Regions from separate parts of the Cupriavidus sp. 291-E7 genome, predicted to be linked through region 4. Evidence: predicted binding sites of a transcription regulator. Region 4 holds the regulator's gene; each other region holds the start of a gene.
The links. Region 4 encodes sigma-54, which starts transcription at its own class of promoters, with help from an activator protein. Its sites were predicted from a motif close to TGGCANGNAANCTGCTTT; they were not measured.
Positions count from the first base shown of each region.

Region 1: a site for sigma-54 is predicted at 4,942-4,959, ahead of AC3FLX_RS21035 (phenol hydroxylase subunit). Genes of this name have one in related genera too.
Region 2: a site for sigma-54 is predicted at 3,987-4,004, ahead of AC3FLX_RS25510 (ATP-NAD kinase family protein). Genes of this name have one in related genera too.
Region 3: a site for sigma-54 is predicted at 2,390-2,407, ahead of AC3FLX_RS17940 (pilin). Genes of this name have one in related genera too.

Region 1 is NZ_JBYOJV010000012.1:51,781-58,874, forward strand. It holds gene catA (catechol 1,2-dioxygenase) at 1-322, opposite strand, end outside; gene AC3FLX_RS21010 (NADH:ubiquinone reductase (Na(+)-transporting) subunit F) at 361-1,422, opposite strand; gene AC3FLX_RS21015 (phenol hydroxylase subunit P4) at 1,440-1,802, opposite strand; gene AC3FLX_RS21020 (aromatic/alkene/methane monooxygenase hydroxylase/oxygenase subunit alpha) at 1,830-3,365, opposite strand; gene AC3FLX_RS21025 (MmoB/DmpM family protein) at 3,397-3,669, opposite strand; gene AC3FLX_RS21030 (aromatic/alkene monooxygenase hydroxylase subunit beta) at 3,662-4,675, opposite strand; gene AC3FLX_RS21035 (phenol hydroxylase subunit) at 4,703-4,873, opposite strand; gene AC3FLX_RS21040 (sigma 54-interacting transcriptional regulator) at 5,213-6,844, shown strand; gene AC3FLX_RS21045 (FadR/GntR family transcriptional regulator) at 6,935-7,094, shown strand, end outside.
Region 2 is NZ_JBYOJV010000017.1:72,602-79,695, reverse strand. It holds gene AC3FLX_RS25525 (YdcF family protein) at 1-17, shown strand, start outside; gene AC3FLX_RS25520 (FMN-binding glutamate synthase family protein) at 18-1,613, opposite strand; gene AC3FLX_RS25515 (sigma-54-dependent Fis family transcriptional regulator) at 1,870-3,837, shown strand; gene AC3FLX_RS25510 (ATP-NAD kinase family protein) at 4,041-5,084, shown strand; gene AC3FLX_RS25505 (thiamine pyrophosphate-dependent dehydrogenase E1 component subunit alpha) at 5,136-6,134, shown strand; gene AC3FLX_RS25500 (alpha-ketoacid dehydrogenase subunit beta) at 6,163-7,094, shown strand, end outside.
Region 3 is NZ_JBYOJV010000009.1:249,384-256,477, forward strand. It holds gene AC3FLX_RS17925 (gamma-glutamyltransferase family protein) at 1-604, opposite strand, end outside; gene AC3FLX_RS17930 (LysR substrate-binding domain-containing protein) at 744-1,685, shown strand; gene AC3FLX_RS17935 (YnfA family protein) at 1,906-2,223, shown strand; gene AC3FLX_RS17940 (pilin) at 2,460-2,936, shown strand; gene AC3FLX_RS17945 (tripartite tricarboxylate transporter substrate-binding protein) at 3,027-4,025, opposite strand; gene AC3FLX_RS17950 (acyl-CoA dehydrogenase family protein) at 4,065-5,240, opposite strand; gene AC3FLX_RS17955 (AMP-binding protein) at 5,259-6,812, opposite strand; gene AC3FLX_RS17960 (LysR family transcriptional regulator) at 6,915-7,094, shown strand, end outside.
Region 4 is NZ_JBYOJV010000005.1:338,473-345,566, forward strand. It holds gene hprK (HPr(Ser) kinase/phosphatase) at 1-386, opposite strand, end outside; gene ptsN (PTS IIA-like nitrogen regulatory protein PtsN) at 453-908, opposite strand; gene hpf (ribosome hibernation-promoting factor, HPF/YfiA family) at 1,407-1,760, opposite strand; gene AC3FLX_RS12040 (RNA polymerase factor sigma-54) at 1,811-3,292, opposite strand; gene lptB (LPS export ABC transporter ATP-binding protein) at 3,459-4,259, opposite strand; gene lptA (lipopolysaccharide transport periplasmic protein LptA) at 4,281-4,928, opposite strand; gene lptC (LPS export ABC transporter periplasmic protein LptC) at 4,993-5,622, opposite strand; gene AC3FLX_RS12060 (KpsF/GutQ family sugar-phosphate isomerase) at 5,626-6,609, opposite strand; gene AC3FLX_RS12065 (monovalent cation:proton antiporter family protein) at 6,759-7,094, shown strand, end outside.

The sequences.
Region 1 (7,094 bases), on a different contig from region 4:
CAGCCACATACAGCGGACCCTCGATGGTACGCGGCGTGCCGCCCGCGATACCGGCCCTGGCTTCGGCCTCATCCATGCGCAGGTCCAGGAAATGGTCGAATCCAAGCCCCGGCGCGATCAGCCCCAGCTCGCCCGCGCGGCCAGCCTCGGCCAGGAAATTCAGGCCGGACCAGAACTCCTCGGGCTGCACGTCCAGGTCTTCGATCATGTGGAACAGGTCGCGCACCATCCGGTGCACGATGGCCGCAATGCGCGGGTTGGCGTTCTGCCCCGTGTTTTCTTCGATACGGTTGAGCACGGCGTCGATCTGGATCTTGTCCATCATTGTCTCCTTGGTGGGGTCTTTGTCTGACTACGTCGTTACAGCGAACGGAACAGCGGACTGCGGGTGGCCTGGCTGGCGTCCGCGGCCGACAGGAATTTCTCGGTGAAGATGTCCTTCTCGAACAGCCGCCCCTGCATCAGCTTTGCGATGCACGCTTCGATCATCGGCGGCGGCCCGCACAGGTAGGCGCGCCAGCCACGGAAGTCGTGACCGAAGTGGCTCGATGCCACGTCATGCACATAGCCGCGCTCGCCAGCCCACGCGCTGTCCTGCGGCTCGGCCGAGAGCACGGGCACATAGGTGAAGTTTTCGTGCCGGGCGGCCAGCGCCTCGAACGACTCGCGGTAATACAGTTCGTCGGCGGTGCGCGCCCCTTGCACCAGTACGATCTGTCGCGGATCGCCGGAATCCAGCAGGTCCAGCACCATCGAGCGCGGGCTCGACAGTCCCGAGCCGCCCGCCATGAACACCAGCGGACGCGGATCGCTCTTGCGCACGAAAAAGCGCCCCAGCGGACCGGAGAGCTGCAGCCGCTCGCCGACCGCGAGCTTTTCGTGCACGTAGGTCGTGGCGCTACCGCCCGGCACCAGGCGAATATTCAGCTCGATCTCGTCCGATGACGGCGCCGAGGCAATCGAAAACGCGCGCGGGGCCGCTTCCTGCCCGATCCAGGCGTTGACGTACTGTCCCGGCTGGAAGCGCAGCGCATCGGCACCCTCGACGCGCAGGAACACACCCTTGATGGTGGGCGTCAGTGCCTCGATCCGGGTGACCTCGGCCGTGAAATCCATCAGCGGCAGGCACTCGTGATCGGGGTCCGGTTCGATGTCCGCCTCGATGGTCATGTCCGACAACAGCGTGGCGCAGCAGGCCAGGCACTTGGCCTCTTCACGCTCGAAATCCATCAGGGCGAACGGCGACGCTTCGCCGTGGTCGAGCTCGCCTTCGAGGCTCTGGACCTTGCAGGTGCCACACAGGCCGTGGCCGCACGCGTGTGGCAGCCAGATGCCGGCACGCAGGCAGGCGTCGAGCACGGTCTGGCCTTCGGCAACGTCGATGGTCTGGCCGAGCGGTTCGATGGTCAGTTGATAGCTCATGACAACCTCCACTCAATTCAATTGCAGGAACCGGCAATACCGCCAAGTTCCGGAGTACGCAGCCGCAGCAGCGACTTGTGGCCCAACCCGTTGGCGACCAGGCTGGCCTGGGCGTCGGGCGTGAACGGCGTTTCGCCGCGCAGCCATTCGACCTTGGCCCAGTCGATGGATGCGCCCTCGGGATGCGCCCCCAGCAGCGGCACGATCACGTTGTCGACCAACGCGCCGAACGGCATGTCGGGCGGCAGCGGCAACGTGAATGGGCTGCAGAACAGGAGGTGTCGGTCCCAGCCGAAGTACACGAGCTGGTTGCCATGAAAATTCTCCACGCGATCGCGGACTTCGCCCGTGTAGCCGGGCGCCAATGCGATGACTGGCATGATGTTGTCTCCTTGGTTGCGCTGTGCTTATTCGTGCCCGGTCCAGCGCTGCCAGTTCGCCCGGTCTGGCGAATCGGCATAGTCGCCGCGGTCTTCCGGCTTCAGGTGGTACCAGTCCAGCACCTCGGGCAACGTGGCGCCGCCGCAATTGCCCTGGAAGATCTGGTGCACGGGCAGCCACGACTGCACGTATTTCTCCGGCTCGCCCAGAAACACATCACGGCAACCATCCGAGCAGAAGTGGTAGTGCTCGCCGTTGTGTTCGGCATGGCGGTAGCAGATCTGCGTCGGGTCGTCAGGCTCGGTGAAAGCCATCGGGATCTGGCAGATCTGGCACAGCATCGGCAAGCCAGGGTTGGTCCAGCGCTGGCCGGCCTCCTGCTGTTGCTTCCAGTAGTCGAAGCGCGGACGGTAGTGCTGATCGAAGCTGTCCGGATACTTCTGCGCGAGCCAGTCCATTTCGGCCGGCTCCGGCACCCAGGTGTGGAACGCCGCCGCGTGGTTGAAGTTGTAGAAGATCGACCATGCGATATGGGACAGGTGATCCTTCTCCTTTGCCGCCTGCTCGTGATACTTCGGCATGCGGACGCCATAGCGCGCCAGGTCCGTGAACAGCGCGCCGCCGTTCTGCTCGAAATAGATCTCCCAGGCTTCCTTCCAGCTCATCACGCGCTTCGGGCACATGTAGTCCATCATCATTGCCACAAGCGTCAGCAGCCGGTAGCCGCGCCAGAACCACTTGTCGATCCACTTCTGGATGATGGGCAGGTTGGCCGGGTCCTGTTCGAGCATGAACTTGACCACTTCCAGGCCGAGCGTCATATGGCGCGACTCATCGGACTGGGCCGAGAAGCCGAACGTCACCGTGGCCATATCGCCGTTGTAGGCGGCGCCCGACATGAACGGCATGAACAGCAGATTGGTCAGCACATATTCGAACGAGAACGAGATGGCCGTGATGAACTCGAACGGCCCGGCCGTCATCGCGTCCTCGAAGTACGACTTCGGCACCGACAGGTACCAGAGACGGTCATGCAGATGGCGCCAATCTGAAAATCCGTTGAAGAACTTGTTGTAGTGGCTGATCGTGTGGACCTGGGTCTGGCAATGCCGCAGCTCGTCGATCGATTGCATCTGGCACGCCACGCGCGCGCCCACGCCGCGCAGGCTTCGGCCGGCCATCGCAAAGCCGCGATGCGCGGCGTACTCCAGCGGCGACACACCGGTCAGGAACAGCTTCAGCGCATTGACGTAGCGGGCATCGCTGATATTGAGCTGGCCGTTGTTCTGCTGGAAGGCGTCGATGATCGCGTAGAGCTTGCGTTCCTTCTCCGACTGGAATTTCCAGTACGCATCCATCGTCAGGCGGAACGGGTCTTCCCAGCCGTCCCAGTCGTGAATCACGATGCCTTCGAATTTGTCGTGCGGAAACACCTTGTCCATCGACTGGTAGGTGGTGTCCCAGCCCAGGTCGCGCGTCAGGATCGCGTACTTCTCCTTGAGCGACAGCTTGGGTTTCGCGGCGGCGCGGGCGGCGGCCGCAGTGGCGGTAGCGGTGATCATTTGTCTCTCTCCTGCTGTCTGTGCGTGCGGATCAGTGCCAGGCCAGCACGAACGCGTCTTCGGTTTCGTCGATATTTCCGGCCAGCGAGATCAGGCCGAGCTGCAGTTCCTGCACATCCCACTCGCGGCCAATGCGCTCTTCCACGCTGGCACGCAGGATGGAAAGCCGGCCCGGTGCGTCGATCTTGACCATCGCCGGGTAGCGGGTGACCTTGGCGTGCGGGTTGTCGGCTTCAATCGCTTCGATCACGGCGCGCATGTCGTCGGTGGCTTGCAGTGCGATAAATACGGGTGCGTCACTCATGCTGGTCTCCCTGTTGCTGGATCAGGCCCAGGCCGTTCAGGCGCTCGCGCAGCGCGTCCACGGCTTGCCCCAGTTCGGCGTCGGCATCGGTATCGAACAGCCGCATCGCCAGCGGCCGGAGCGCGTGCGTAAACCGGTCGAGCCAGCCAAACGCGAATTCGCCAATCACCGCCGCATTGCCGGGGCTTTCCTGCGCGGCCGTCTTCACCGTGGCGTCCACCCAGCGTGCCGATTCGCCATACCAGGTGGCCATGAAATCGGTGACCAGCGAGAACGCGGGGCCGATATCCGCGCGGCGCCGGTCGAACTGCTGGTAGACCAGCGGATACACCAGGCCGTCGAGCACCAGGTTCTGCGCCACGTGCAGCTCGAACCAGTCGTCGCGCACCAGCAGGTCTTCCGTGGCGTGGCGCAGCGGTTGCCATGCCATGTCTTCCATCCATGCGGTCTTGGCCTGGTCCACGGCTTCCTTGTCGCCGATCAGCAGGCCGATGCGCGTCAGGTATTGCGCGATGCCCAGGCGGTCCATCGTGTGGAACATCGCCGCCTGCGTGATGGCCGAACCAAAACCGTAGGCGGTGATGGCTGCGTTGTTCATGTTGGCCGCCCACTCCAGGTGGCGCAGCGGGACGATGGCCGTCGTCAGCAGCTCCCGCGTCTCCGCCGGCAGCGTGCCGAGCAGGCCGCGCTTTTCGACGAATTCGAGGTTCTTCTCCATCGTGTCCTGCTGGCGGGCACGGGCGTTGACATACGCGCCGTAGAAGTACTGGCGCGGGTCCTTGAGCGCATACCAGTCCTGCATCACCACGCGGGTGCGGCGCACGTCGTAAAGCTCGTACTGCGGCTGCCAGAGCGGGCGATAGTGAAAGCTCGTCACGGGCTGCAGGTCGAACATCGCTTCCTGGTAGCGCGTGGCCGGCTTGTCCGCGCCGAGCCGCCGGGCGATATGGGCAAAGGTCTGCCGGATCGGACTGACACTGCTGTCGGTCCGGATATCGATTTGCATGGCTGTCTCCTTGTGGGTGTGATTGCGTTACTGCAGCAACTGGGCGCGCTGTTCGCGGCAGAACGACTGGAACTGCTCCGGCGGCATCACCAGCTCCACGAAGATCTGTGGGTCGCCGATCGAGAACTCGAACTCGACCCAGCGTTCGTCGCGTTCCACCACGCGCACATAGCGCTGGTCGGATGGGGAAAGTGGCATGTCTCGCTCCTGTTGCCTTGCACGCGCCGGGCCGCGGCGCATTTTTTTCGAAGTCTGGTGCGAGACATATAGCGAGCACCGTGCCAGCAGGCGTCAATCGTTGTGGCACAAGGGTTTGCGGGCGATGCGGGTGAATTTTCGGGGCCAGGCCGCTTGATCATTTGGTGAGGTGATCAGGGCCGATTTCATCAAATGATCAAATCGCCCCGCGCTGCGTTGCAGCATTGGTTCGACAGGCCGCATTTGCCCCTATCCGACGATGCGAAAGCCCGTGCTAGGCTTGCGGCAAGACCGAGGTGTTTCGGCAGAAAACGCCCGCAAGGATTCTGGAGTGAGAGGATGACAACGCCCCCCAAACCGCCGCCGTTCGACCTGGCGTCGCTGCTGACCATCGATGCCAAGGCGGCGCAGATTCGCCTGGGCGAATCGCGCATGGTCCTGATGCACACCGAGGCGCTGAGCTATCTGCGCCGCGAGATCCTGGACACCCTCGGGCTGGAGCGCGGCAAGGGTCTGCTGATCCGCATGGGCTACGCGCAAGGCATGCGCGACGCCGAGATGGTCAAGCGCGAGCGCAAGGAGGAACTGGCCAGCTCACCGCACGAAGCGTTCCTGTGGGGGCCGCAGTTGCACATGCTCGAAGGCGTGACGCGCGTCGAGCCGGTGCGCCTGGAGGTGGACCGCAACACCGGGCACTTCTACGGCGAATTTCTCTGGAAGGATTCGTGGGAGGGCGAAGCCCCATTCAACGAGGAGCTGAGCCGCGAAGAAGCCGGCTGCTGGGTGCAGCTTGGCTACGCATCGGGCTACAGCAGCACCTTCATGGATCGGCTGGTCATCTACAAGGAAACCGAATGCGCGCGCCGTGGCGACGACCAGTGCCGCATCGTCGGCAAGCCCGCCGAGGAATGGGACGATGCCGAATACCTGAAGTACTTCGAGCCCGATTCCGTGATCAGCGACCTGCTCTCGCTACAGCAGGAAGTGAGCACGCTGCGTGAAACGCTGTGCGGCGCCAACCAGGGCAACCTGATCGGCCAGTCGCCCGCGTTCCGCGAGGCATTCACGCTGCTGTCGGCCGCGGCGGACAGCCATATCACCGTGCTGCTGACCGGCGAGACCGGCGCGGGCAAGGAGATGTTCGCGCGCTGGCTGCATGACAACGGCCCGCGCAGCGAGCAGCCGTTCATCGCGGTCAACTGCGCGGCAATTCCGCATGAACTGATCGAATCGGAGCTGTTTGGCGTGGAAAAAGGCGCGTACACCGGCGCCCAGCAATCGCGCCCGGGCCGCTTCGAGCGCGCTCACGGCGGCACGCTGTTCCTCGATGAAATCGGCGACCTGCCGCCCGCCGCGCAGGTCAAGCTGCTGCGCGTGTTGCAGAACAACGAGGTGGAACGGCTCGGAGGTGTGGAAGCCCGCAAGGTCAACGTGCGGCTGATTGCCGCCACCAACGTCAACCTTGCCCAGGCGATCAAGCAAGGTCAGTTCCGCGCCGACCTGTTCTACCGGATCAGCACCTACCCGATTTCGATTCCCGCCCTGCGCGACCGCAAGGAAGACATCCCCGAACTGGCGCAGTCATTTATCACGCGCTTCAACGCGCTGTACCAGAAACAGGTGCGCGGCCTGACCGGCCGGGCGCGCGACGCGCTGGTGCAGTACCCCTGGCCCGGCAATATCCGCGAACTCGAAAACATGATCGAACGCGGCGTGCTGCTGGCCCCGGCCACGGGAATGATCGATGTACCGCATCTGTTTGCCAGCCAACAGGCCGGCGCGGCAAGCCAGGACGCCGGCGAGGATGCCGACGCGCTGATCGAAAAACTGCTGAACCACCAGGTGTCATTGCCGCAGATCGAGGCAAGGCTGATGCAGCTGGCGATCACGACGACGCGGGGAAACCTGTCGTCGGCGGCACGGATGCTCGGGATTACGCGCCCGCAACTGGCGTATCGGCTGAAGAAGTAGGCAGGCTTCCCGAGCCGGCGCGCGCGGCCTCGCCGAATAAGTATTTACCCCTAGTTTTCATATAACCAGAAAAGCGTAAGGTAGCGGCCTATGCAGACTAGGCCCTTCACCCTGACCGAGCGCGTGATCCAGCAATTGCGCGGCGAGATCGCCGACGGAGTATTTCCCGTTGGCGCGCGGCTGCCCACGGGCAAGCAACTGGCTGAGCGTTATGGCGTCAGTGCCGCGGTCATCCGGGAAGTGACGGAGC
Region 2 (7,094 bases), on a different contig from region 4:
TGTTGCGCGAATACTGATCAGCCCGGCATGCCGAAATGGTCCGCGCGGGCCATCGGCCAGTATTTTTCCCAGAGGCTGAAACGGAGATTGCCGTTGACGAGATCGCCCGGCTGCAGGAAGTCGAACAGTTCGGACATCGGCTTCACTTCGCTGGGCGACAGGCGGCGCACGATGTGATGCGGCGTCAGGTCTCCAGGCGAATGGAGGCCGGCCGCCTGCAGTAGCTCCTGCAGCGCATGCACCGTGTGACGATGGAAATTGGCAACGCGCTCGGCCTTGTCCGGTACCACGATTGCGCGCTGCCGGATCGGGTCCTGCGTTGCCACGCCCACCGGGCAGCGGTCCGTATGGCATTTCTGTGCCTGCACGCAGCCCAGCGCAAACATGAATCCACGGGCGGCATTGCACCAGTCGGCACCCAGCGCTAGCGTGCGCGCGATATCGAACGCGCTGATCAGCTTGCCGCTGGCACCAATGCGGATCTTGTCGCGCAGATTCGCGCCAACCAGCGTGTTGTGCACCAGCAGCAGACCCTCCTGCAACGGCACGCCAATATGGTCGACGAATTCCAGCGGCGCGGCACCGGTGCCACCTTCCGCGCCGTCGACCACGATGAAGTCCGGCAGGATGCCCGATTCCAGCATGGCCTTGACGACGCCAAAGAAGTCCCACGGATGGCCGATGCACAGCTTGAAGCCGGTAGGCTTGCCGCCGGACAGGTTGCGCAGGCGGTCAACGAACTGCAGCAATTCCAGCGGCGTCGAGAATTCGCTATGGGCGGCCGGAGACACGCAGTCAACGCCCATCGGTACCCCGCGCGTGGCCGCGATCTCGGGCGTGATCTTGGCCGCCGGCAGCACGCCGCCGTGGCCCGGCTTGGCCCCTTGCGACAGCTTCACCTCGATCATCTTGACCTGCGGGTCGGCGGCCTGCTTTGCAAACAGGTCGGGGTCGAAGCTGCCATCGGCCCGGCGGCAGCCAAAGTAGCCCGAACCCAGCTCCCAGATCAGATCGCCACCTTCCGCGCGGTGATACGGCGAGATCGAACCCTCGCCCGTGTCGTGCGCAAAGCCGCCAATCTTCGCACCGCGATTGAGCGAGCGGATCGCGTTGGCGGACAGCGCGCCAAAGCTCATCGCGGACACATTGAACACGGACATCTCGTAGGGCTGCGCCCGGTCGGCACCGACCGTGACACGGAAGTTGGCCGAAGCAATTTTCGTTGGTGCCAGTGAATGGCTGATCCATTCATAGCCGGGGCGCTTCACGTCCGATTCGGTGCCGAACGGCCGGCTGTCCACCTCGTTCTTGGCGCGCTGGTACACGAGGCTGCGTTGCGCGCGCGAAAACGGCGACTCGGAAGTATCGTCCTCGATGAAGTACTGCCGGATTTCCGGGCGGATGAATTCCAGGAAAAACCGCGCATGGCCCCAGATCGGGTAATTGCGCAGGATGGCGTGACGCTGCTGCATCAGATCGTGGGCGCCCACCAGGCAAAGCGCCAGGGGCAGCGCCACCCACCACCAGGACAGGGCATCAGTGGCCGCAAGCCAGGTCAGGACAATCAGGCCGCAGGCCGACAGGGCCACGGCGCCATAACGACGCTCGAACATGTTGGGGGACTCGTGTGGTTCTTTGGTAACCCTCGATGATGACGTGGGTTGCTGACAAAGTGAAGTATCGGCCCTGGAATCGCTGTCTTGATCGATAGACAACAAAAGGTGCGAAGGGGACGGCAAAGGCACGGCAAAGGGCATCAATTGCCGGCAAGTGGATTCTGGCGCATTTCCCGGCGCTTTGCTGCGGCGCCGCGTTTGCGCCGGCGGGGCGGTGGGATAAAGTACGCCGCAGACCTATAAGGAGACAGCGATGGACCTGCGGCAACGCGAGCACATCGAAACGGTGGTGCACGCCACCACCTGGCTGCCCCTGCCCGCCGAATCCGCCAAGCCGATCGGGCATGACGCGGTGATCCAGAGTTCATGGCGGCGCTGCGTCCATCAATACGGTCTGGACCCATCGCGCATGCAGGAAGCGCGGATCGTGCCGCAGTCCTGCCTGCGGGAGCACCAGCAACGAATCGACGATTTCGCGCGGATTGCCCGCCACGGTCTGGAGTCTCTATATAGCCAGGTGGCCGGACTCGGCTACGTCGTGTTGCTGACCGACGCCCAGGGCGTGACCGTGGACTACATTGGCGACGCCACGACCGACGCCGCCCTGCGCCACGCCGGGCTTTACCTCGGTTCGGAATGGAGCGAAGCCGGCGCGGGCACCTGCGCCGTGGGGACGGTGCTGGTGACCGGTGAGGCGCTGACCGTCCATCAGGCCGATCACTTCGACGCCACGCACATTCCGCTCACCTGTACCGCCGCGCCATTGTTCGATACCCAGGGCCGCCTGAACGCAGTGCTGGACATCTCGGCGTTGACTTCGCCCGACGCCAAGGCCAGCCAGGGCCTGGCATTGCAGATGGTGCGGATCTACGCGGCTCACATCGAGAACGCCAACTTCCTGCGTGCGCATCACCGGGACTGGATACTGAAGCTGAACGTCGCACCCGAGTTCGTCGATGTCAGCCCGGAATATCTGCTGGCGCTCGACGATGCCGGGCGCATCATCGGCTGCAACAACCGCGCGCGGCGCATGCTGGAGAGCGAAAGCCCGGGCACCCCGGTGCTCGGCCAGTCGTTCGAGGCGCTGTTCGACGCCCGCCTGGAAGACCTCGGGCGATACGTCTATTCGCGGCCCAGCGAGCAACGCCTGGTGGCGCTTCATCGCAGCGGCGGCCTGCTTTACCTGAGCGTGATGCCGCCGGCGTTGCGATGGCATGCGCGCACGGAGACGCAAGCGCCGGCGCAATTGCCGCCTTCCCTTGCGGCGCTAAGCGGGGGCGACCACGCGATGGCGCAGCAATTGCAACGCGCGGCGCGGCTTGTGGATTCGCGCATCCACCTGTTGATCCAGGGGGAAACCGGCAGCGGCAAGGAATACCTGGCCAAGGCGCTGCATCAGGCAAGCGCGCGGCGCGGCCAGCCATTCGTCGCGTTCAACTGCGCGGCGATTCCCGAGACGCTGATTGAGAGCGAGTTGTTCGGCCATCTGCCAAACAGTTTTTCCGGGGCGGGGTCGCGCGGCAAGCGTGGCCTGATCCAGGAAGCCGACGGCGGTACGCTGTTCCTCGACGAGATCGGTGACATGCCGCGCGACCTGCAATCGCGGTTGCTGCGCGTGCTGGCGGAGGGCGAAGTGCTGCCCGTGGGCGCCACCCGGCCGGTACCGGTCAACCTGCGCGTGATCTCGGCTACCCACCACAGGCTGGAGGCGCTCGTGGAAACGGGGCAGTTCCGGGAGGATCTCTTTTACCGCCTGAACGGGGCGCGCTTTGAACTGCCGCCGCTACGCGAGCGCCAGGATCTGGACTGGCTGATCGACAAGATGCTGGCCGATGGCGGACAGCGCAGTGCCACGCTCTCAGGCGCGGCAAGGCAACGGCTGCACGCGCACCGCTGGCCCGGCAACCTGCGCGAGCTGCGCAACGTGATCGAATACGCCTGTGCGATCTGCCAGGGCGGCGTGATCGAACCGGAAGACCTGCCCGATGGTCTGGCGGGCCATGCCGATACGCCTCGCGCCTTGCCAGCTGCCGGGACGCCGCAAGGCTTGCCGCCCGAGGCCATGCTTCTGATGCAGTACCTGCGTGCGTCGGGCTGGAATCTGAGCGCCGTGGCGCGCCAGATCGGCGTGAGCCGGATGACGCTGTACCGCCGCATGGAGCGGTATGGCATTGCATCGCCCAACCGTCGCGACGGCCACGGCAGCGACCAGGGCGCGTGATCGACAAGACGACTGTCCAGCGCGGGACAGCTGTACTGTGACACCTGTCACGTCAAGCCACGGGCCGAAGGCGTCCTGACGGCGTTTCCGCTGCGGGTTATCCCGCGGATACCCGGCCAATTTCCCCGGTTTTTGCATACGGCGGCCACTGGCACACCCATTGCAATGATCCCTGTCACCACAAGCGCGACAGGAGACAGGTCATGGGGGCACCGTTGGTCGGCATCATCGCCAATCCCGTATCGGCGCGCGATATCCGCCGCGTGATCGCCAACGCCAACAGCCTGCAACTGGCTGACCGCGTCAACATCGTGCTGCGCCTGCTGGCGGCGCTGGCCGCATGCGGCATCGACCGCGTGATGATGATGCCGGACCGCGAGGGCCTGCGCGTCATGCTGACCCGCCATCTGGATCGTCACCAGGGCCCCGACGCCAATCTGCCGCGCGTCGAATTCATCGATATGCCGGTCACCGCGCGCGTCGACGATACGTTGCACGCCGCCCGCTTCATGGCCGATGCCGGTGTGGCCGTGATCATCGTGCTGGGCGGCGATGGCACGCATCGCGCGGTGGTGCGCGAATGCGGCTCGGTGCCGATTGCCGGGCTGTCCACCGGCACCAACAATGCCTTCCCCGAAATGCGCGAGCCAACCATCACCGGGCTGGCCGCCGGGCTCTATGCCACGGGACGTATTCCGGCCAGCCAGGCGCTGGCATCGAACAAGCGGCTCGATATCGTGATTCGGGACGCCGACGGCGGCTTCAGGCGCGATATCGCGCTGGTCGATGCCGTCATCGCGCATGAGCAGTTCATCGGTGCACGGGCGCTGTGGCGCGCCGATACGCTCGCGGCCGTCTACGTTGCCTATGCCGATCCACAGGCGATTGGCCTGTCCGCCATCGCCGGTCTGCTCGATCCGGTGGGCCGGCGCGATCCGGGCGGCCTTGCCATCGAACTGGCACCGGCTGGTGAAGGCGCCTTCGACCTCGTGGCGCCAATTGCGCCGGGGCTGCTTTGCACGGTGCCGATCGCGGCGTGGCACCGCATCGAACATGCGCGCCCGCATCGCGTGCGGCAGCGCGTTGGCATCGTTGCGCTGGACGGCGAGCGCGAGCTGGCGTTCGGACCGCGCGACGAAGTCACCGTCACGCTCCACGATCACGCGTTCCGCAGCATCGACGTGGCCGCATGCATGCGCCATGCCGCGCGCGAGCACCTGATGCGCCGCGTGCCAGCCATCCCCTGACAGCCGTTCATTCCACACCACAAGGCAGTACCACCACCAAAGGAGACGACCATGAGCGCCAGTACCTCGCAGTCAGCGCAGCTACCCCTCGATAAGGAGACCCTGCTGTCCGTGTACCGCAAGATGCGGACGATCCGCGATTTCGAGGAGCGTCTGCACGTCGATTTCGGCCGCGGGGATATCCCCGGATTCGTGCACCTGTACGCCGGTGAGGAAGCGGCCGGCGTGGGCATCCTGCACCATCTGAACGATGGCGACCGCATTGCCAGCACGCACCGCGGCCACGGTCACTGCATTGCCAAGGGCGTGGACCCGGTGGCGATGATGAAGGAGATCTACGGCAAGAAGGGCGGCTCCTGCAACGGCAAGGGCGGGTCGATGCATATCGCGGATCTGTCCAAGGGAATGATGGGCGCCAACGGCATCCTGGGCGCGGGCGCACCGCTGATCTGCGGCGCAGCGCTGGCGGCCAAGTTTCGCGGCAAGGGCGAGGTCGGTATCACGTTCTGCGGCGATGGCGCATCGAATCAGGGCACCTTCCTGGAAAGCCTGAATCTGGCCGCCGTGTGGAACCTGCCGGTGATCTTTGTCATCGAGAACAACGGCTATGCGGAATCGACATCGCGCGACTATGGCACGGCCGTCGACAGCTATGTCGATCGGGCGGCCGGCTTCGGGATTCCCGGTGTCACCGTCGATGGCACCGATTTCTTTGCCGTGCATGAGGCCGCCGGTGAAGTCATCCGCCGCGCGCGCGAAGGTGGCGGGCCTTCGCTGCTGGAATGCAAGATGGTCCGCTTCTACGGCCATTTCGAAGGCGACGCGCAGACCTATCGCGGTGCCGGCGAGCTGGACGACATCCGCGCCAACAAGGATTGCCTGAAGCTGTTCACGCGCGCCGTCACGCAGGCGGGGGTGATTACGCGCGAGGAATTCGAGACGATCGACCGCGAGGTGGCCACGCTGATCGACCACGCCGTGCAGGAAGCCAAGGCCGCGCCGTTGCCGGGGCCGGAAGACCTGCTGACCGATGTCTATGTGAGCTACTAAGCCATTCCAAAACAAAGGAGACAGCATCATGGCCCGAAAACTCAGCATGAAACTGGCGATCAACGAGGCGATCGACCAGGAAATGACCCGCGATCCGAGCGTGATCATGCTCGGTGAAGATATCGTCGGCGGTGCCGGCGCGGACGGCGAGCAGGACGCCTGGGGCGGCGTGCTAGGCGTCACCAAGGGACTCTATGCCAAGCACGGCGACCGTCTGCTCGACACGCCGCTATCCGAATCGGCCTATGTGGGCGCCGCCATCGGCGCCGCCGCGTGTGGCATGCGACCGATTGCCGAACTGATGTTCATCGATTTCATGGGCGTCTGCTTCGACCAGATCTTCAACCAGGCCGCCAAGTTTCGCTACATGTTCGGCGGCCGCGCGGAAACACCGGTGGTGATCCGGGCAATGGTCGGCGCCGGATTCCGCGCCGCCGCGCAGCACAGCCAGATGCTGACGCCGATCTTCACGCATATTCCGGGGCTCAAGGTTATTTGCCCATCCACGCCGTATGACACGAAGGGACTGCTGATCCAGGCGATCCGCGACAACGATCCGGTCATCTTCTGCGAGCACAAGAACCTGTACGGGCTGGAGGGCGATGTGCCCGAAGGCGCCTACACGATTCCGTTTGGCGAAGCCAATATCGCGCGCGACGGCAAGGACGTGACCATCGTGAGTTACGGGTTGATGGTGCACCGGGCACTGGAGGCGGCGGCCACGCTGGCCAAGGAAGGCATCGAGGCCGAGGTGATCGACCTGCGCACGCTTTCCCCGCTGGACATGGACACGGTGCTTGAATCGGTCGAGAACACTGGCCGCCTGGTTGTGGTGGACGAAGCCAGCCCGCGCTGCAACATCGCCACCGACATTGCCGCGCAGACCGCGCAGCAGGCATTTGGCGCGCTCAAGGCAGGCATCGAGATGGTCTGCCCGCCGCACACGCCGGTGCCGTTTTC
Region 3 (7,094 bases), on a different contig from region 4:
CCACGGCGGTCTCGACGATGCGCGTATAGGTATCGGCCAGCACCGGCAGCGTGTGCAGCGCGCCGGGGCGGGGTACCTTGCCATCGGGCAGCCAGGTGTCGGCCGAGCTGTGCCATTCGTCACGGAACAGCGACTGCACGGCCAGGATGGCCTGCGAGATGCGCGGCACCAGCGGGAAGCCGTTGCGCGCATAGCCGATGGCTGGCGCCAGCACATCGGCCAGCGACCACGTACCGTGATCGCGCAGCATGGTCAGCCACGCGCCGAAAGCACCGGGCACCGTAGCCGGCATCAGGCCGATGCCGGGCATCATCTCCATGCCCTGCTTGCGCAGCGCTTCCGGATCGGCCAGCGCCGGTGCGGGGCCTTGCCCGCAAACCGAGCGCACGGCACGGTCTTTTTCGCTCCAGAACAGGATCGGCACTTCGCCGCCAGGCCCGTTCAGATGAGGCTCCACCACTTGCAGCACAAAGCCCGCCGCGACCGCCGCATCGAATGCATTGCCGCCACGCTCCAGCACGCCCATCGCGGTTTGCGTGGCCAGCCAGTGGGTGGACGCGGCAACGCCAAAGGTGCCGACGATCTCGGGGCGTGTCGTGAACATGTGGAAATGACTCCTCTTGCATGCATTTACGTTGTGATCCGAGTATAGGCAGATGGAATAACTGCCAAGATCGAATTTCTTATCGTTGTATTACCATTCGGTTATATCGATTCAAGCCGCCCTGCCTACCGCCCCGCCCATGCCGATTGCCACCGACAAGCTGCTGCACCAGATCGTGTCGCGCCTGCGCCTGCGCCATTTGCCGCTGCTGCTGGCGCTGGAACGACAGCGTTCCGTGTCGCGTGTGGCGGCGGAGATGAACCTGTCCCAGCCAGCCGTGACCAAGGCGCTGCGCGAGATCGAGGACATCTTCATGACGCCGCTGTTCACCCGTACGCGCAATGGTCTGGAACCCACCGCCACGGGCGCCGCCGTGCTGAGCCATGCGCGCATGACGCTGGCCGACGCCGAGGCACTGGGCCGGCAGTTGGCCGTGATCGAGGCCGGCAAGCGCGGACGGCTGCGGCTTGGCGTGATCCCCTATACGGCGCGCGCCGTGCTCGATGCCGCGCTGGCCTATGGCCTCGACCAGTCCCCGCGAGTCTCGGTGCTGGTACGCGAAGGCACCACCGACGAACTGGTCAGCGCGCTGCGGCTGCACGAACTTGATTGCGTGATTGCACGATCGTTCTACCTGGCGGGCGAAGACATCGTGCAGCAGCCGCTGTACCGGGAAGAGCCGGTGCTCGTGGTACCTTCGCGGGCCAAGGCGCGCTTGTCGCGCGGCGGACTCGACTGGAAGCGGCTGGCCGAACTCGACTGGATCCTGCCGCCGCCGCATACGCCGGTACGCCGCACGATCAATACGATGTTCGCGGTGGCGGGCGTGGCACCGCCACTGCCGATCGTCGAAACCTATTCCATCAAGCCGATGGCCACGCTGCTGCGCAGCCAGCCCGACACGATCACGATCGTGCCGCGCGCCGTGGCGGCGGAACTGATGGAACTGGGCGATGCGGCAACGCTGCCGTTTTCATTGAGCTGGGACTTGCCGCCCGTGGGCGTCATGTGGCGGCGCGAGACCGAAGAGAATGAACTGGTGATGCCGCTGGTGGCCGCGCTGAAGGCGGCGGTGGTATAGGGGCGCCGGCCCTCTCCCCCAACCCCTCTCCCACAAGTGGGAGAGGGGAGCAAACCGGTAGGGATGGATGTCCAGTGGCCCTGAATATTTCCCTCGGTGTTCTCCCCTCTCCCGCCTGCGGGAGAGGGGCGGGGGAGAGGGCATTGAGCTTCTGCTTGCCACCAATCGAAATTTCGATCGCAAGCCATCAATCAACCAAAGAACAAACAATCAACCAAGCATGAAGACAGTAGCGCTCTACTTCCTCACCGCCCTGGCCGAAATCCTCGGCTGCTATTTGCCCTACCTCTGGCTGCGCCAGAACGCCAGCCCCTGGGTCCTGGTCCCCGGCGCCGCATCGCTGGCCGTCTTTGCCTGGCTGCTGACGCTCCACCCCGACGCCTCGGGGCGCGTCTATGCCGCCTACGGCGGTATCTATATAGCAGTGGCCATCGCCTGGCTCTGGCTGGTGGACGGCGTGCGGCCCAGCGTCTGGGATATGACAGGTGTCACAATCGCGGTCGCCGGCATGGCCGTGATCGTGTTTCAACCGCGCTAAAGACAGAATTAAAGGCGTTTTAAGCGCCACTTTGGCTGACAAATAGCGTCACTTTGTGCTTCCTGAGCCCTACCCTCCTATGGTGGGGTGACAGGATTTGGCAGATACATCTCGTTACAGGTGACAAGAATTCTCACATTTCGACGAATTTTGGCCGTTTGAGAGCTGGCACACCTGTTGCTCTATATGCACCCGACAGCAACTGCTGTTCTCAATTAATTAAAGGGGTCAATTCCATGAAAAAAGCACGGATGGGAATCCACCAACGGGTCCAAAAGGGTTTCACGCTGATCGAACTGATGATCGTGGTCGCGATCATCGGTATCCTGGCTGCTATCGCGATTCCGCAATATCAGGATTACGTGGCCAAGTCGCAGGTGTCGCGTGCCGTGAGCGAAATCTCGGCGTACAAGACGGGTATTGAAGACCGCCTGAACAACGGCGCCACGTCGATCGCCGCCACTGATATCGGCTACGTGAAGACGAGCCTGACCGTCACCAGCCCGTTCAACGCAGCAGTCGCGTTCAACGGCGGTGCAGGCCAAGTCGTGGTTACCCTGGACCAGAATGTTGCCTCGTCGGTTAACGGCGCAACGATCACGCTGCAACGCCTGGCCACTGGCGATTGGCAGTGCGCTGTGAGCAAAGGCTCGAACGGCAACTTCAAGAAGGTCTACGCTCCGGCTGGTTGCCCGAACACGGACGGCGTCTAAGCCAAGACAAAGCAGCTCACACTTAGTGCTTGAAAAAACCCCGGCCTTTCCCCGGGGTTTTTTCTTTCCAGCAGTCGCTTCAACGCCCCATCACCCCACCTCCCCCCGCATCCCGATCTCCCCGATCAGCTTCCCGTACCGCGCATTCTCCGCCGCCACCATTTGCGTGAACTGCGCCGGCGAGTCGCTCTTCCTGATCTCCCCTGCACTTGCCTTCATCGTCGCGTCGAGCTTGCCGCTCTTCTGCAGCGCCGATACCGCGTCGAACAGCCGCTTTGCCATCGGCGCCGGCAAACCCGCCGGGGCAAACAAGCCGCTCCAGTTATCGAGCACAAACCCCGGTGGCAGCGCTTCCGCCAGCGTCGGTGCATCGGGGAAGTAGATCGAGCGCGCCGCCGAGGACACCGCCAGCGCGCGGACCTGTCCGTTGCGCAGGAACGGCGCGGCGGTGGACAGCACCGGCATGCCGAACTGCGTCTGGCCGCTCAGCATCGATGTCAGGATTTCGCTGGCGCCCTTGTACGGGATATGCACGGCCTCGGCATGCATCTGGTGCAGCAGCGATTCCACGGCCAGATGCGACACGCTGCCCTTGCCGCCCGAGCCGTAGTTCAGCGCGCCGGGCTTCTTCTTCATCGCGTCGATCAACTCGCGCGCGGTCCTGAATGGCGACGATGCCGGCACGGCCAGTACCACCGGGCCTCCGGACAGCGCCGAGAGCGCCGTGAAGTCCCTGGCCGCGTCGTACGGCTGCTCCTTGTACAGATGGACGTTGATCACATGCTGGTTGGCTAGGATGCCAAGCGTATAACCATCGGGCTCAGCCCGTTTCAGCGCACGCGCACCGATGATGCCACCGGCCCCGCCGATGTTCTCGACCACCAGCGGCTGGCCCAGCACCGGCGACAGTTCGGCCGAGATGGTGCGGGCGATGGCATCGGGCGCGGTGCCCGCGATAAACGGCACGATCAGCCGGATCGGGCGCGACGGATACGGCGCGGCAGCCACCGCCACGCGGCTCATCGCACCGCCAAATGCGGCGGCACCCGCCGCGGCGCCTGCCGTGGCAAGCCATTGACGACGATTCATGTTGTCTCCTGTCTTGTTCTGGTCTTGTTGCCTGACTGCTCAGGCCCCGGCCGTATCGAGGATGGCGCGGGCGATGGTATTGCGCTGGATCTCGCTGGTGCCCGTGAAGATGCGGAACATGCGCAGCTTGCGCCAGGTTTGCTCCACCGGATGTCCGCGCGTCACGCCCAGGTTGCCGTGGATCTGCACGGCCTTGTCGGCCACCTCGAAGCAGCGTTCCGACACAAACAGCTTGCACGCGGCAGCCTTCATGCGCAGGTCGGCACCGGCATCGGCCAGCAACGCGGTCTGGGCGATCATGCTCTCGCAGGCCCATAGCGCGGCCGCCATGTCGGCGAGCATGTGCTGGATGGCCTGGAAGCGCGCAATCGGCCCGCCAAACTGGCGGCGCTGGCCGGCATACTCGACCGACGCCTGGTAGGCGCGCGTGGCCAGCCCCAGCATCGACGGGCAATGCAACAGCCGGTTCACGTTGATGCGCGACATGCCCAGCTTGAAGCCCTGCCCTTCGCCGCCAAAGATGTTGGCGCGCGGCACGCGCACGTTCTCGAAGCGGATGTCGGCATCGATGTGCTGGCCCGACATCGGCACGTACGTCGTGCTGACCGTCACGCCTGGCAGGTCCAGGTCCACCAGCACGGCCGTGATCGACGGTGGCGTGGTGGTGGCATCGGTCACGCACATGACAATCGCAAAATCCGCGAACGGCGCACCGCTGATGTAATGCTTCTCGCCGTTCACGATCAGGTCGTCGCCATCGGCCACCGCACTCGTGCGGATGCTCTGCGCATCGGAGCCGGAATGCGGCTCGGTCAGCGCAAAGCAGGTGGATTTCTCGCCCCGGATCACCGGCTGGAAGTAGCGCGCGACCTGGTCGGGCGTGGCGTACTTGAGCATATTGCCCACGCGCGGCGGGCCGCCCAGATCGCCCAGCACGTGGGGAGCCAGCACCGCGCCGCTGGCGGCCAGGTCCGCCTTCAGCGCGCACTGTTCCGAAATATTGAGGCCCCGTCCACCCAGTTCCACCGGCAGGCAGGCGGCGTACAGCCCCAGTTCGCTGGAGCGCCGCCAGACAGTGCGCAGCACCTCGCGCGGCCACGGGTCTTCCGTGCCGAGGCCGAGTTCGCGTTCCAGCGGCCGCAGTTCCTCGTCGATAAAGCGCCGTACCGCCGCGCGCGTTTCGATCAGCACGGGATTGGTCAGATGGTCGAACATGCGTCTCTCCTCCGTGATTCAGTTCACGCGGCGGCTGGCGCCAAGCCAGTACTGCTCGCGCACCAGCTTGCGGGCGAGCTTGCCGCTGGCGTTCTTGGGCAGCTCGGCGACAAAGTCCACCGAACGCGGCGACTTGTAATCGGCGATACGCGCGCGGCAATGGCCGATCAGCTCGGCCGCGCTGGCCTGGCGGCCCGGCCACAGTGCCACCACGGCCTTGACGCTTTCGCCCCAGGTGTCATCGGGCACGCTGATCACGCAGGCTTCCATGACATCGGGATGCTGGTACAGCGTGGCCTCGACCTCGGTTGGATAGACGTTGAAGCCACCTGAAATGATCATGTCCTTCTTGCGGTCGACCAGATAGAGATATCCGTCGGCGTCCACGCGTGCGAGGTCGCCCGTATGAAGCCAGCCATCCACCAGCACTTCGCGCGTCAGTTCCGGTTCGCCCCAGTAGCCCTGGAACACGTCCGCGCCGCGAATCACGAGTTCGCCGATCTCGTCACCGCTGACCTCTTCGCCGCGTGCGTTGACCACACGTACTTCGGTTTCGCCCAGGGCGCGGCCGCAAGACGCCAGCCGTTCTGGATGGCGCGCGATGGCCAGCGCATGATCGGCCGTCGACAACCGCGTCACGCCCGAAGTGGACTCGCTCACGCCATACCCTTGCGACAGGATCGGGCCGATGCGCTCCCAAGCCTCCCGAATCCGCGCCGGCGCCATCGGGGCCGCACCGTAAGCCAGCGTCTTGAGGCTACTGAGATCGGCCGTGGCCAGCGCGGGCTCGGCCAGCAGCATGTTGATCATGGCGGGCACCATGAACACGTGCGTCAGCTTGAGGCGCGCCACATCGGCCAGAAAACCGGCCGGTTCGAATCTTTCGAACAGCACCAGCGTGGCGCCCAGGAACAGATAGGGCTGCATCAGCATGCCCGAGGCATGCGTGATCGGGCCGATCAGCGCCAGGCGGTCGCCGGGGCGGGCGGGACGATCCATCGTCAGGATCATCTTGCGCATCGAGGCCAGCCGGTTGCCATAGGTCTGCATGGCGGCCTTGATTTTGCCGGTGGAACCCGACGAAAAGTGCAGCACCGCCAGGTCGTCTGGCTGGGGAACGTAGTCGATGGCCGTATCGGCGCCGCCCGCGATCAGCGACGCATAAGCGCCATAGCCATCCTGCGCGCCAGCAATCGAAAAGAAGTGCTCGACGCAGTCGAATCCGCGCGTGTCGCGCGAATATCCGGTGTAGCCGGCGCCCGCAATCATCACGCGCGGGGTGCAGTTTTCCACCACATCCGACGCCTCGTGGGCGGTAAAGCGCGGGTTCAGCGCGGCCTTCACCAGCCCGGCCTTGTACAGCGCGCATTCGATCTCGACGATCTCGGGGCAATTGCGCGACTGGACCGCCACGCGGTCGCCCTTGCGCAGGCCCAGCGCCAGCAGGGCGTTGGCCAGCCGCGTCGATCGCTCGTCGAGCTGGCGGTAGGTCAGCACGCTGTCCCGGTACAGCACGGCGGGGCTGTCGCCCCAATAGCGCGCCGCGCGCCTGAGGAAATAGGCGAACGTCATCGATGTCTCCGTTGTTGGTGTGGTGTGACCCAAGTCTGTAAGATGCGTGGCATCACCACAATGCACCAATCGGAATAAAGTCATAAACAACAGGAATGTTCGATGGAGACACGCGATCTGGAGTACGTGCTGGCCGTGGGCGCCCACGGCGGCATCGGGCGCGCGGCCGAGGGGCTGGGCATCACGCAGCCGGCCCTGACCAAGGCCATTCAGCGGGTGGAAGCACAGCTCGGCGTACCGCTGTTCGAGCGCACCACGCTGGGCATGCGCGTCACGCAGGCC
Region 4 (7,094 bases):
TCGATTACGGCCGCCGAGGAGACCGGCGTCGTGAACAGCGGCGTGGACGAGCGCGTGCAGCGCAGTTCCAGGTCGGGCGGCGGCTCCATGCCATCGGCGACCACCAGGAACGGTGGTTCGAGCAGGATCAGTTCGCCCATCTGGCGCTTGCGCGGCTCGTCGTCCAGACGCTGGTAGTACTGGATCTCGGGCTTGCCCAGCACCTGGATCCGGTTCGGGTGGATCAGGTTCAGGTGGCCTACCAGGTCGGCGGCGGAGGTGGCTTCGCGCGCGAATTCGACGTCGAAGGCGCGATCGGCCCCTTCCAGACCGGCTATCCACGACAATTTAATGTCGGCTGCGTTGTCATCGAAGATCGACTGCGAGGTGACGCCGGTGAGTTCCATGCGGGATGACTTTCTACGAGGGGGCGGTATGGCGTCAGGCGGCGTGCCAGTGCAGCCTGTGGATCATCACGGATGCCATTCGGTCAGCAACTGATGGACCGCCTCGGGCGTGGGCAGCGTGGCCAGGCCCTCGCGCATTTCGCGGTCCGACAGCAGTTGCGCGATTTCCGAAAGGATCTCGAGGTGCTGCTGCGTGGCCTGTTCGGGCACCAGCAGGAAGATGAGCAGCGAGACCGGCTTGCCGTCCGGTGATTCGAACGGAATTGGCTCCGCCAGGCGCATGAAGCCGCCCAGCGGCTGCTTTAGTCCCTTGATACGGCCGTGCGGAATGGCCACGCCGGCGCCCAGGCCGGTAGAGCCGAGCGATTCGCGTGCGAAAAGATTGTCCGTGACAGTGGCTCGGGCTACGCCATGATTGTTCTCGAACAGGAGCCCGGCTTGCTCGAAGACCCGCTTCTTGCTGGTGACGGTGACGTCGAGATGGATGTTGCCGGGTGGCAGCAATTTGGCCAAACGATTCATGGGCGATGCACGAGAAGTCAGGTTGGCGATACGGCGAACAGACGCCGTCCCGCCGCGATGGGGGCAATTCAGGATATCGAGTGCTATGAACGCCCGCATTGGAGCGTCCGGCCATTATAGAGCAGGGCCACAGCGCGCTTGTGCGCTGCGGCGCCGGCTTCGCGGGTGGTGCCGCGAACTGGCCGGCCGGTTTGCCCACCCGGATATTGCCGCCGCGCCCGCATGATCTTCCGTCATGCGGCATGCGATTCGGTTCACCGGGACCGTTCTGCCTGTCATTGTTGTATGACGCAGCATACACCGAGCCGCGCAAGATGCGAACACCCCCGGCGCATCAATTGGTCGCCTCCGTGGCGTCAAGGTAACGGAGAAATTCAGGCCAATGACGTTACGCGCCCATCAAAAAAGCCGCGCAGATGCGCGGCTTTGCTCTCTTCCTATTAGTCCTCTCGGGGGACGCTGAGGTCCTCTTCCAGGGGCAGTTCAGGGTTTGCCAGCCTATTGTTGCTGTAGTTGGGCTTCGGCCATCTGGTACTTGACCGCTTCCCGGTCATGCCCTTGCACGCGGTCCTTGTAGCGGATCACCTGCCGGTCGAGCTTGTCGACGAGACAGTCGATTGCCGCATACAGGTCTTCGTGATGCGCTTCGACGAAGATGTCCTTGCCCTTGAGATGTAGATTGATTTCCGCGTACTGACGCCGGTCCTTTTCCTTGTGGTTGTCGACAGATAGCAGCACGCTCACGCCAATGACCTGATCGAAATGCCTGACAATTCGCTCCAGTTTCGTTTCCACATACTCACGCAGCGGTGGCGTGATGTCGAGGTGGTGTCCACTGATCTTGAAGTTCATAGCGCTTCTCCTTCTGAAAGAGCCGCACCAGGCAGGCGGTTGCGGCTCGGCTACAAAGACTTGCGGAGATTGACTGCGGGGATTTTCAGCGCTTCGCGGTATTTGGCCACCGTGCGGCGTGCGACCACAAAGCCCTGTTCGCCCAGCAATTCGGCGATGCGGCTGTCGGAAAGAGGATTCCTGGGTTCTTCGGCTCCTATCAGTTGCTTGATCAGCGCGCGGATCGCCGTGGATGAGGCCGCGCCGCCAGTCTCCGTGGAGACGTGGCTACCAAAGAAGTACTTCAACTCGAAAGTACCCATTGGCGTGGCCATGTATTTGTTCGTGGTCACCCGGGAAATGGTCGACTCATGTAAACCGAGTGTATCGGCTATTTCCCGCAAAACCAAGGGGCGCATTGCTATTTCCCCGTGCGAAAAAAAGTTCTTCTGACGCTCAACAATTGCCTGCGCCACACGCAGGATCGTATCGAATCGCTGCTGAATGTTCTTGATAAGCCACCGGGCTTCCTGCAGTTTCTGCTGCAGTCCCGCGGCACCTGCTTCTCCCTTCGCACCGCGCAGGATCTGCGCGTACATGTCGTTGATACGCAGGCGTGGCATCACGTCGGGATTCAGCTGTGCAATCCAGCCGCTGCCGCTCTTGCGCACGAACACGTCCGGCACCACGAAGTCCGCTTCCGGGCGGCTGTACGCATGCCCTGGATACGGTGCCAGCGAACGGATCAGTTCATGCGCGGCCTTTAATGCGATTTCGTCAACTTGCAGCGCTTTCTTTAGGCGCGTGTAATCCCTGACGGCCAGCAACTCAAGGTGATGGTTGACGATGGACAAGGCCAGCTCGCGCTGCGGATGCTTCAGGCGCTTCAATTGCAGGCTCAGGCATTCCGAGGCATTGCGCGCGCCCACGCCCGGAGGATCGAAGCTTTGCAGCAACGTCAGCATCGCCTGCACTTCCTCGATTTCGAACTCCAGTTCCTCGGGCAGTTCCGTGCAGATTTCCTCGAGTGACGCACTCAGGTAGCCATCGTCGTCGAGCGATTCGATCAGGAAGATGGCCAGGCCCTTGTCGCGCGCGGAAATCTTAAGCGGCGTCAGCTGTTCCATCAGGTATTCGCGCAGCGTGGGATCGGCATCGCGCAACTGCATCGGCGTCTTCTCGTCTTCGTCGCCCTGTGGGCGGCGCGCGAAGTCGTCGAGGCTCCAGTCGTTGCCATAGTCTTCACTGCCGGAATCGCTGAAACCCTCTTCCTCGCCACCCGCGGCATGTTCCTGACGGTCGTCGCCGTTGGCCTGCGGTTCGGCAGGGGCGGGCGCCGGTGCGCTTTGCAGGTTCACCGAGCCGTCCGCCGCCACGCGCAGCGGGCTTTCGATCCAGTCGTTTTCGCGTTCGAGCAGCGGGTTTTCCGTCAGCGCCTGCTCCACTTCCTGCTGCAGTTCGAGCGTGGAAAGCTGCAGCAGCCGAATCGACTGCTGTAGTTGTGGAGTGAGTGCCAGATGCTGGGAGAGGCGGAGCTGAAGCGAAGGTTTCATGCGACCTATTCTATGCGCATCTTTCCGTTGTTGGAACGGAATTTGCTACAACCTATCGCTACGGCTTCTTGATCGGAAACGGCTTTGGAAAAGCCGAGTGCAGGTGCGGTAAAAATGACCTGCCTGATGTGCGCGGCTGACCGCCCGAGGGCGGCCGTCCGCGGCTTTACATGCGGAAGTTTTCGCCCAGGTAGACGCGTCGCACGGACTCGTTGGCGATGATTTCCTCGGGCTGGCCGGCGGCCAGCACCGTGCCTTCGCTGATGATGTATGCGTGGTCGCAGATGCCCAGCGTCTCACGCACGTTGTGGTCGGTGATCAGCACGCCGATATTGCGCGCCTTCAGGAAGCTCACGATGCGCTGGATCTCGCCCACCGCAATCGGGTCGACGCCGGCAAACGGTTCGTCGAGCAGGATGAAGCGCGGCGACGACGCCAGCGCGCGCGCGATTTCCACGCGGCGGCGCTCACCGCCCGACAGCGACAGCGCCGGGTTGTTGCGCAGGTGGGCAATTTGCAGGTCGTCGAGCAGCGAATCGAGCCGGCGGTCGATCTCGGCCTTGCTCAGCGGCTTGCCGTTGTCGATCTGCAGCTCCAGCACCGCGCGGATGTTCTCTTCCACGTTGAGCTTGCGGAAGACCGATGCCTCCTGCGGCAGGTAGGACAGCCCCATGCGGGCGCGTTCGTGGATGGCCAGCCCGCTGATGTGCTTGTCGTCGAGCACGATGTCGCCTTCGTCCAGCGCCACCAGGCCAACGATCATGTAGAAAGACGTGGTCTTGCCCGCGCCATTCGGACCCAGCAGGCCCACCACCTCGCCGCTCTTCACATCGAGTGATACGTCCTTGACCACCGTGCGTGTGCCGTAGCGCTTCTTCAGGTGACGCACGACCAGCGTGCTGCTGTCGGTGCGGACGGCCGATGCGGTAGACGAGGCGGAAGCGGCGAGCGTGGCGGTATCGTTCATCAGGGACTGGCTGGTAATTCGTTAAGGCTTGGCGGGCGTGGTGGACGGCCGCAGGTCAAGCGCCGCGCCGCCAGCAGCCGGGGCGCTGGCGTCGGAGCGCGGCGACAACACCGCGCGCACGCGGCCCGACGGATTGCCGGCGGTCGTGTTGTTGTCGCCGCCGGCGGCGGTGTAGTACTCGTTGCGGCTGTCGTACGTAATGACCGCGCCGCGGATCTCGTCGATGATCTTCGCGCCGGCACCGGACACGCGCGCCGCGCGCGCATGGCCAATCAGCTTGTTGACCTCGGACTTGCCGTCGTACTCGATGCGGTCGCCCCATCCATCGATGTACTCGTCCACGCCATCACGCTTCTGCCGGATGTAGGCCTGGCGGCCCGGCTTGGAAGTGGCGATCGCATACTGGTAGCCCTCGGGGTCGGTACGCAGCTCCGCGGCGTCGGACTTCAGCACCATCGTGCCCTTGGTCAGCACCACATTGCCCGTGAGCGTGTAGATCTGCTTGACGTCATCGTAGCTGGCGTTGTCGGCCTCCAGCACCAGCGGCTTGCCCTGGTCCGCACGTTCGGCGAAGGCTGGCATGGCCAGCGTCAGGCCGAAAGCGGCAATGGCCGCCAGCAGGGCGGGCGCGAGGCGGCGACAGGACGATGTCGTCAGGGATGCGGTCATGGTTGGCGAGTGGTGAGATAAAGACGGCGATCAGGATGCGCCGGAGAGTTTGCGTCGTCCGGCGTCACTGGGTCCTGGTCTGCCCCTGCGGCGGGTTCATGATGATGGTGCCGCGCACGTTCCCCAGCAATTGTACTTCGCGGGTGACGTTGTTGAAGATCAGGCCGTTGGCCGTCATGACCGAGGGTCCGCGCGTAAGCTGCACCGCCTTGTCGGTCTTGACAATGTCGTCGTTGACCAGCAACTGAAAGTACTGCGAGGCCGCGGTCATGCGCGGGTCCTTGGACGGATCGGCGCCAGCCTGCCGGACCACGAAAGCGTTCCCGTAGAGGTCGATGACCGAGCCCTCGGCGTTCATCACGCCGCGGTCGGAGTTCGCCGTCACCGGCGGGCGATCGGGTTCGTAAGAGCGCATGGCCGGCGTGGTCACCTCGTAGGTCTGGTCGTCCTCGAAGTGAATCATCTTCACGCCGGTAAAGCGCAGCTTGGTGGTGCCGTCCTCGGCCAGTTCGCTGGCCGAAAAGCGCTCCATCCAGTAATCGGGCTCATGGCGCTTGGTCCGCGACTTTTCGGCGTCCTCGCGCGGCGAGTTCAGCTGCACCAGCCAGAACGTGCTGCCGGCGACGATGGCCATCAGCAGCAGCGGCAGCAGCCGCATGATCAGGCCGGTGAGTCTGGACAGGAAGTCCGGCATCGTTCAGATGACCTTGGCGCGCGTCAGGTCATGGATATGGAGCGCGCCCACCAGGCGGCCGTCGCTGTCGACGACCAGCAGCTGGTTGATGCGGTTCGTTTCCATGATCTGCACGGCTTCCACGGCGAGGTGGTCCTGGTGCACCGTATGCGGATTGCGGTGCATGACGTCGCCGATCGGCACGGTTTTCCAGTCACGCGGCGTTTCCAGCAGGCGGCGCAGGTCGCCGTCGGTGAACACGCCCACGGCACGGCCTTCGGGGTCCACCACGGCGGTCATGGCCATGCCCTTGCGCGTGATTTCCATCAGGGCCTGGGCCAGCGGCGTGCTTTCGCGCACCTCCGGCACCGCGTTGCCGGTGCGCATGATGTCGCGCACATGGGTCAGCAGCTTGCGGCCCAGCGCGCCGCCCGGATGCGAGCGGGCGAAATCCTCTTCGCCAAAGCCGCGCGCGTCGAGCACGGCCACCGCCAGCGCGTCGCCCAAGGCGAGTGCGGCCGTGGTGCTGGCCGTCGGGGCCAGATTCAGCGGGCAGGCTTCCTGCGCGACGGCGCCGTCCAGGTGCGCGTCGGACAGCTTGGCCAGGTTCGATTCGGGATTGCCGGTGACCGAAATCAACCCGGCGCCAATGCGCTTGACGATCGGGATGATCGACAGCAGTTCGGCCGTTTCACCGGAATTGGAAAAGGCGATCAGGACGTCATCGCGCGTGATCATGCCCAGGTCGCCGTGGCTGGCCTCGGCCGGGTGCACGAAAAACGACGGCGTGCCCGTGGATGCCAGCGTGGCGGCCACCTTGCGACCAATATGGCCCGACTTGCCGATGCCCGAGACGACGACGCGTCCGGTACAGCCGAGAATCATCTCGACGGCCTTGGTGAATGCGGGCGTCAGGCGGCCGGCGAGCGCCGAAACGGCGTCTGCCTCGATCTGGAGTGTGTGGCGAGCGAGCGCGAGTGCTCGATTCGCATCGAAATTGGCTATCATGGCGCTGGAGTATACCAACGAATGCGATGGCGTCTGGCCCGGCGACCCGCCCGGCCGCCATGACGACCGCCGCGCTTGCCGTCTCTTGCCGGCGGGGTGCATATGCCGGCTCAGGCGCGTGCACGGCCGGCGCTTTTGAAGCCTGCCGAATGCATTCTCCGCTGGAACTGACCCTCGTGCTGCTGGCCGCCGCCGTCTTTGGCGTGGTGGCCTTCCGCATGCTGCAACTGCCGCCCATGCTGGGCTACCTGGCGGTTGGCATCCTGATCGGCCCCCACGCGCTGGGGCTGGCCAGCGATTCGGGCCAGACCAAGTACCTGGCCGAATTCGGCGTGGTCTTCCTGATGTTTTCGATCGGCCTGGAGTTCAGCCTGACCAAGCTGCGCGCCATGAAGCGGCTGGTATTCGGGCTGGGCGGGTCGCAGGTTGCGCTGTCGATGCTGGCGGTGGTGCCCGCGAGCTGGCTGTTCAACTGGCTGTTTCCG